Regions from separate parts of the Shewanella avicenniae genome, predicted to be linked through region 1. Evidence: predicted binding sites of a transcription regulator. Region 1 holds the regulator's gene; the other holds the start of a gene.

Region 1 (3,421 bases):
GGTTGGCGCAGATAAACCCGGTGATCACCAAGCGCTCATCAGGATGTTCCTGCAGCGTTTTTTGCACCAACTCGCGCGATGCCTCGGTGCGGATTTTCGGTACTGCGCCTTCATCGGCAATCAGCAGCTGTCGCGCATCGATGTTGCTGGCGGCAACGCCCGATTCACGTAACAGTGCCGCCATCAAACGGGCGGACCAACGCTCACCAAAGCTCACCACTTCGCTGCATTGGTATTCGCTCAGTTGCTCGAGTTGCAATAAGGTCATCAGCTGCGAGCGATCTGAACTCAAACGCTCGCGCAGTTGCCGCGCTTGCTCGTTGCCTAGCAGCTGTTCAATCAAGTTTTGCTGATAGTTCATCAGCACTTGCAGCTCTTCTTGCCACAACTGCTTGGCTTCGCGCAGGGCGAGTAATTTGTAGAGGAAATTGGTGGTTTTACCTGCCGCCGACACCACGACCAAATCATCTGGGCGTCCATGAGTAAGCAGGATATGCGCAACGCGGCGATAGCAATCTGGGTCTGCCAGACTTGAGCCGCCAAATTTATGCAAGTGACTACGCGCCATCTCGTTTAATGCTCCAATATTCAGCAAGCTGCAACAGCAGCGAGGCCCGCAGCGATATCATTCAGCAGGTCTTGCGGATCTTCAATACCGACCGACAGGCGGATCAGTGTCTCTTTAATGCCAGCTTCAGCGCGAGCTGCTGGCTCCATCGCACGATGGGTCATGGTGGCCGGAACTGCCACGAGGCTTTCCACCCCGCCTAAACTTTCCGCCACTGAAAAATAGTTAAGTGCGCTTAAAAATGCCGCCACTTCTTGCTCGCCACCCTTGAGCTCGAAACTCAGCATGGCACCAAAGCCTTTTTGTTGCTTGGCAGCGATCTCATGGCCGGGATGCGATTTCAACCCTGGATAATATACCTTGTCTACTTGATCGCTGTTGCTTAATAACGCAACTATTTGTTCGGCGTTACTTTGATGCTCGCGAATGCGCAATGACAAAGTGCGTAAACCACGCAGCGTGAGGTAACTGTCAAACGCGCCGCCGGTCAAGCCAAGGGTATTTGACCACCAGTGCAGTTGCTCAGACACCGCAGGATCTTTGGCAATGACGGCACCGCCAATCACATCGCTGTGACCATTGATGTATTTGGTGGTGGAGTGCACCACGATATCGGCACCCAAGGTCAACGGTTGTTGCAGCGCGGGGGATAAGAAGGTGTTATCCGCCACCAGCAGCGCACCAACCTTTTGGCATTCAGCGGCCATCGCCGCAATATCCACCACCCGCACTAACGGGTTGGAAGGGGTTTCAATCCATACCATTTTTGGCGTTTGCGCAAAGGCTTGATTGACTGCATTGGCATCGGTTTGATCAACCACCAGCAGCTTAAAGCTGCCTTTCTTGGCCAGATTGGTGAACAAACGATAGCTGCCACCGTAACAATCGTGCGGCACTATCAATAGGTCGTTTGGCCCAAGCAAGCTGGTGACCAGCGTAATCGCCGCCATACCACTGGCAGTGATTACGCCCGGGCAACCTTGTTCTAATTCACCGAGCGCATCGCCGAGAATCGAACGGGTTGGGTTACCTGAACGACTGTAATCAAACGCACGTGGATTTTTGTGGCCATCAAAGGCATAGTTAGTCGAAAGATAAATCGGCGGAACCACGGCCCCGTGCTGTGTATCGGATTCAATCCCTTGACGGACAGCCGCTGTTGCTATTTTCCGCTGTGTCATTTTCGACTCCTCTGCATGCGGTTCAACATCTATAGATGTCTGGACGTCTAAATTCTACCAAGCTAACCACTATCGTCAATAGGCATATAGACGTTTAGACATCTAAAAGTATAGAATTCTATCTATCCAACACAGTTTTTGCCTACCGACATTTGACTGGCTGCCTTTAGCGGTTAAAATCGGCGGCGAATTTAAGATATAGCAGGTGCAACGATGACTGAATGGAACGGAGAATACATCAGCCCATACGCTGAGCACGGCAAGAAGAACGAACAAGTGAAAAAAATCACTGTATCGATTCCGCTCAAAGTGCTGAAGATTTTGACTGATGAGCGTACGCGCCGCCAAGTAAACAATTTACGTCATGCCACCAACAGCGAACTGTTGTGTGAAGCCTTCCTGCATGCTTACACAGGTCAACCCTTACCGAACGATGGCGATCTATGTAAGGATCAACCCGATAGTATTCCTGCCGATGCCAAACGTCTGATGGACGAAATGGGCATTGAATGGGAAGAGTTAGAATAACGCTTGCCGTTAATCATTAAAGCGGTCTTTGACCGCTTTAATGCTTACTTATCATCATGCAGTCACTTATCGACCCCACCACGCTGCTACTCGCCTCGCTGATTATCTTTTCTGGGGCTGTGGTACAAAGCCTCATCGGCTTCGGCCTAGCCGTTGTCTCCGCACCGCTACTCTATATTGTTGACCCTGAATTGGTTCCTGTGCCAGTGATTTTAATGGGATTCACTATCTCGTTACTCACGCTAGTGCGCGAACGCAGCCATCTTGAATTTAATGGCTTGCAATGGGGCTTAGTGGGGCGTATTCCCGGCGGCTTAATTGGCGCCACTTTATTATTGCTGGCACCGCAGCCTGTACTGGGCTTAATGATTGCCGCGATTGTGGCAATTGCGATTCTGCTCAATGTAAAGCACTACAGTATTGCGGTGAACCGAGTCACCATGTTTATCGCTGGTATCTTTTCGGGGATTTTTGGCACTATTGCTGGCATTGGCGGCCCACCAATGGCGCTGCTGCTTACGGGGCGTGATGCGGGTAAGTTTCGTGCGGCACTGTCGGCCTTTTTTGCGCTTGCGAGTTTGCTCAGCCTGCTGATCTTATTGTGCGTTGGCAAACTACATTGGCACCATCTATTACTGGCATTGGTGCTCGTCCCAGCGGTATTTATCGGATTTTGGGTGTCGAATTTTATCGTGCCTTATATTGACCGGCGCCGCACACGTCAATTTACGCTTGCGCTTTGTAGCCTCAACGTCTTGGTATTAACAGTTAAATCCTGTTTAAGCTGGTAAAAAAAGAGCCCGCAATGGCGGGCTCAAAGACGCTAACAACCACAACTAACTTAGCTTGCGTTTCACGGATGTCGCTTTTAACTGACGCGGCGCTTAACTGATATAGCTTTGACCGGCATACAAAATGAAGTGCCGCAGTGCCAATACTCCGGTCAAACTGGCGCAGGCCGCTAATACGGTCACGCCTTTGCCATGACGCAGCTCGGCAGGGAGTAACCGTGATAACAGCGGAATACCAAAGCCCACCCCAACCACCAGCGCCCAGAACACTACTGCCCATTGGCCCGTGGTCAGTGACGCCAGCGCCGATGCTGCCGCACCACCTTTGAAGTACAGCGCGGAGAACAGCATCA
Region 2 (3,421 bases), 1.5 Mb from region 1:
TAGAGGAACACCGCGTGGATCGCTTCACGCACCGGATTGTTGCCACGGAACGAGAACGACACGTTCGACACGCCACCGGAAATCATCGCGTGCGGCAGCGTGGCTTTAATATCTTTGATGGCTTCGATGAAATCGACGGCGTAGTTGTCGTGCTCGTCGATACCGGTGGCGACAGCGAAAATGTTCGGGTCGAAGATGATGTCTTCCGGCGGAAAGCCGACTTGATCGACCAGAATGCGATAGGCGCGAGTACAGATCTCGGTCTTGCGGGCACGGGTATCTGCTTGGCCGGTTTCATCAAACGCCATGATGATTGCTGCTGCGCCGTAGCGTTTCACTAAGGTGGCTTGCTCGATAAATTTGGCTTCGCCCTCTTTGAGCGAAATCGAGTTAACAATGCCTTTGCCTTGAATACATTTGAGGCCAGCTTCAATCACTTCCCATTTGGAAGAGTCGATCATGATCGGCACTTTGCAGATATCGGGCTCAGAGGCGATAAGGTAGAGGAAGCGGGTCATCACTTCCACGCCATCGAGCATGCCTTCATCCATGTTGATGTCGATGATCTGCGCGCCGCTTTCTACCTGCTCGCGGGCGACATCAAGCGCGGTTTCATAATCGCCTTCTTTGATGAGCCGTAGAAAACGGGCCGAGCCGGTCACGTTGGTACGTTCGCCGACGTTAATAAACAGCGAGTTGCTGTCGATAGTGAGTGGTTCCAAACCGGATAAGCGGCTGGCGACCGGAAGTTCTGGCAGAGCGCGCGGCTGATACTGCTCCACCGCTTCACGAATCGCTTTAATATGTGCTGGCGTGGTGCCGCAGCAGCCGCCAACCAAGTTGAGTAGACCTTCTTTGGCCCATTGACCGATAACCTCGGCCATCTCCTCCGGCGTTTCATCGTAGCCACCAAATTCGTTTGGTAGGCCCGCGTTCGGGTGCGCCGAGACAAAGGTTTCGCTGATGCGCGCCAATTCTTCCACATAGGGGCGCAGCTCTTTTGGCCCTAAGGCGCAGTTCAAACCAAAGGAGAGCGGCTTGATGTGGCGCAGCGAATTATAGAAGGCTTCGGTGGTTTGACCTGTCAGAGTACGGCCAGAGGCATCGGTAATGGTGCCGGAAATCATCACCGGCAGCCTTTGGCCGAGCTTTTCAAACACTGCATCGATGGCGAACAGCGCCGCTTTAGCGTTGAGGGTATCAAAGATGGTTTCCACCATAATGATATCTGCGCCGCCGTTGATCAGCGCTTCAGTGGCTTGGGTGTAAGCAGTCACTAACTCATCAAAGTGGATATTACGAAAACCTGGGTCATTAACATCAGGGCTAATCGAGCAGGTACGGTTGGTCGGACCAAGCACCCCCGCAACATAGCGTGGTATACCGGTGGCTGCGGCCACTTCATCGGCGGCTTGGCGGGCAAGCCTCGCGGCTTCGACGTTAATCTCAGTCACCAGCTCCTGCATGTCGTAATCGGCCATGGCAACCGTGGTGGCGTTGAAGCTGTTGGTTTCGATGATATCGGCACCGGCTTCAAGGTATTGGCGGTGAATGGTCTTAATGATCTCTGGCTGAGTTAACACCAGTAAGTCATTGTTACCTTTTACATCGCAGTGCCAATCCTTAAAGCGCTCGCCACGGTAGTCAGCTTCTTCCAGTTTATAGCCTTGGATCATGGTACCCATCGCGCCATCAATAATCAGGATGCGCTGTGAAAGGGCTGATTCGAGCTGCTGTTGAATCGGCGCTGACGGGGTTTTGCAAGTTGCCATCGTTAAAAACCTTTTCTTCATGCCATGGACACAAATGCCTGCGTTTGCTGTATGATCTAGATCACATTCGGTATACACCGACATTATGGCATCTTAGATGCGCTGCAGGCTTGATTACTACTCAGTAGTTTTGGACATTTATACGTATAGACGTCCATAATACGGATTCAATGTTACTGCGGCAAGGTGAAATTGGCCGCAATAGCTCGCGTGATAGTAAAGGATTTAGCATGACCCGCACCCGCAAACTGACAATCTTTTTGATGCGCCATGGCCACTGTGAAGGTGGTGAGATGTTGCGCGGTAAAACCGACGTGCCGTTGAGCGCGGAAGGTGAAGAGCAGATGTGGGATGCGTGGCGCTTGATTTCGGACGATATCGATGGCGCGCGCTTATCTTTATTGACCTCACCGCTGCGCCGCTGTTGTGATTTTGCTGATGCCTTAGTTGATGATATGCCGGAGTTTTTTGAACGTTCACTGCAGGTTGCCCCTTGGCTGTCTGAACTGGATTTTGGCGACTGGGACGGAGTGCCATTTGCTGAACTCGAAGCGCTGCATAGCGATAAGCTGATTGAATTTTGGCAAGCGCCGTTGGATATCACTCCGCCAGGCGGTGAGCCGGTGCGTGATTTTCATCAGCGAGTCGTGACTGGCTGGAAAGAGTTACAGCAACAGCTGCTCAAGTCCGATAAAGATAACGCGTTACTGGTGACCCACGGCGGCGTGATTCGCTCCTTGATGAGTGATGTGATTTGCCCCGGTGAACTGCCTGCAGCTGGGCTGTTTAATGCCTTTGACCTGCCTTACGGTTCGGTGGTCAAGATCAGTTTGTTTGCTTCTGAGGTGGGTGGTCAATGGCAATGCTCAGGCCGTTTGCATTGGAATTTTGCCAGTAGCTTTCCCCTCTAATGTTAAAACCTAGCGTAACCGCTTAATTTTTAAGGCTGAACAGTGACAGTTGTCCCTAAGCTGTTAGTCTTTAGTGATCGTATGAACAGACAACGCGGAGGTCGCGCATGAATGCTGCCCTTAGGGCAGAAAACCTTAGCTGGTCTGCTGATGGCAAAAAGATTTTGCAAGACGTCAGTTTTGCACTTGAGCCAGGCAAAATGCTGGGGTTAATCGGTCCAAACGGCGCTGGTAAGTCCAGTTTGCTGCGCTGCCTCTATCGCTACCACCAACCGCAAGCCGGTAGAATCCTGCTTAATAATAAAGAAATCAATAGCATAAGTCGTAAAAGCTTTGCGCAAACGGTAGCGGTTGTGTTGCAAGACACTCCGACAGAAATGAACAGCACTGTTGAGCAAATCGTGGCCACCGGTCTGACCCCTTACAAAGGCCTTTTCCAATGGGATGGCAAGGAGGATAATAACGCTATTCAAGCAGCGTTATGCCAGGTTGGGTTGGCCGACAAAGCATATGCGTCTTTTAGCCATCTTTCCGGTGGAGAAAAACAGCGAGCGTTAATCGCCCGGGCGATAGTGCAGCGACCCTCTTTGTTCATCTTGGATGAGCCGACAAACCATCTGGATATCCGTTATCAAATCCAAATTCTCGAACTGGTTCGCAGTCTCGGGATCACGGTTATCGCATCGATTCATGATTTGAATCTGGCATCGGCATTGTGTGATGAACTGCTGCTGTTGG

What was found. Region 1 encodes MetJ, which represses methionine synthesis genes. Its sites were predicted from a motif close to TAGACGTCTAGACGTCTA; they were not measured.
Region 2: a site for MetJ is predicted at 1,912-1,929, ahead of metH (methionine synthase). Genes of this name have one in related genera too.

The regions. Positions count from the first base shown of each region.
Region 1 is NZ_CP071503.1:3,569,299-3,572,719, forward strand. It holds gene JYB87_RS15710 (bifunctional aspartate kinase/homoserine dehydrogenase II) at 1-568, opposite strand, end outside; gene metB (cystathionine gamma-synthase) at 589-1,749, opposite strand; gene metJ (met regulon transcriptional regulator MetJ) at 1,963-2,277, shown strand; gene JYB87_RS15725 (sulfite exporter TauE/SafE family protein) at 2,334-3,068, shown strand; gene nrfD (NrfD/PsrC family molybdoenzyme membrane anchor subunit) at 3,162-3,421, opposite strand, start outside.
Region 2 is NZ_CP071503.1:896,304-899,724, forward strand. It holds gene metH (methionine synthase) at 1-1,772, opposite strand, end outside; gene JYB87_RS03885 (histidine phosphatase family protein) at 2,003-2,683, shown strand; gene JYB87_RS03890 (ABC transporter ATP-binding protein) at 2,791-3,421, shown strand, end outside.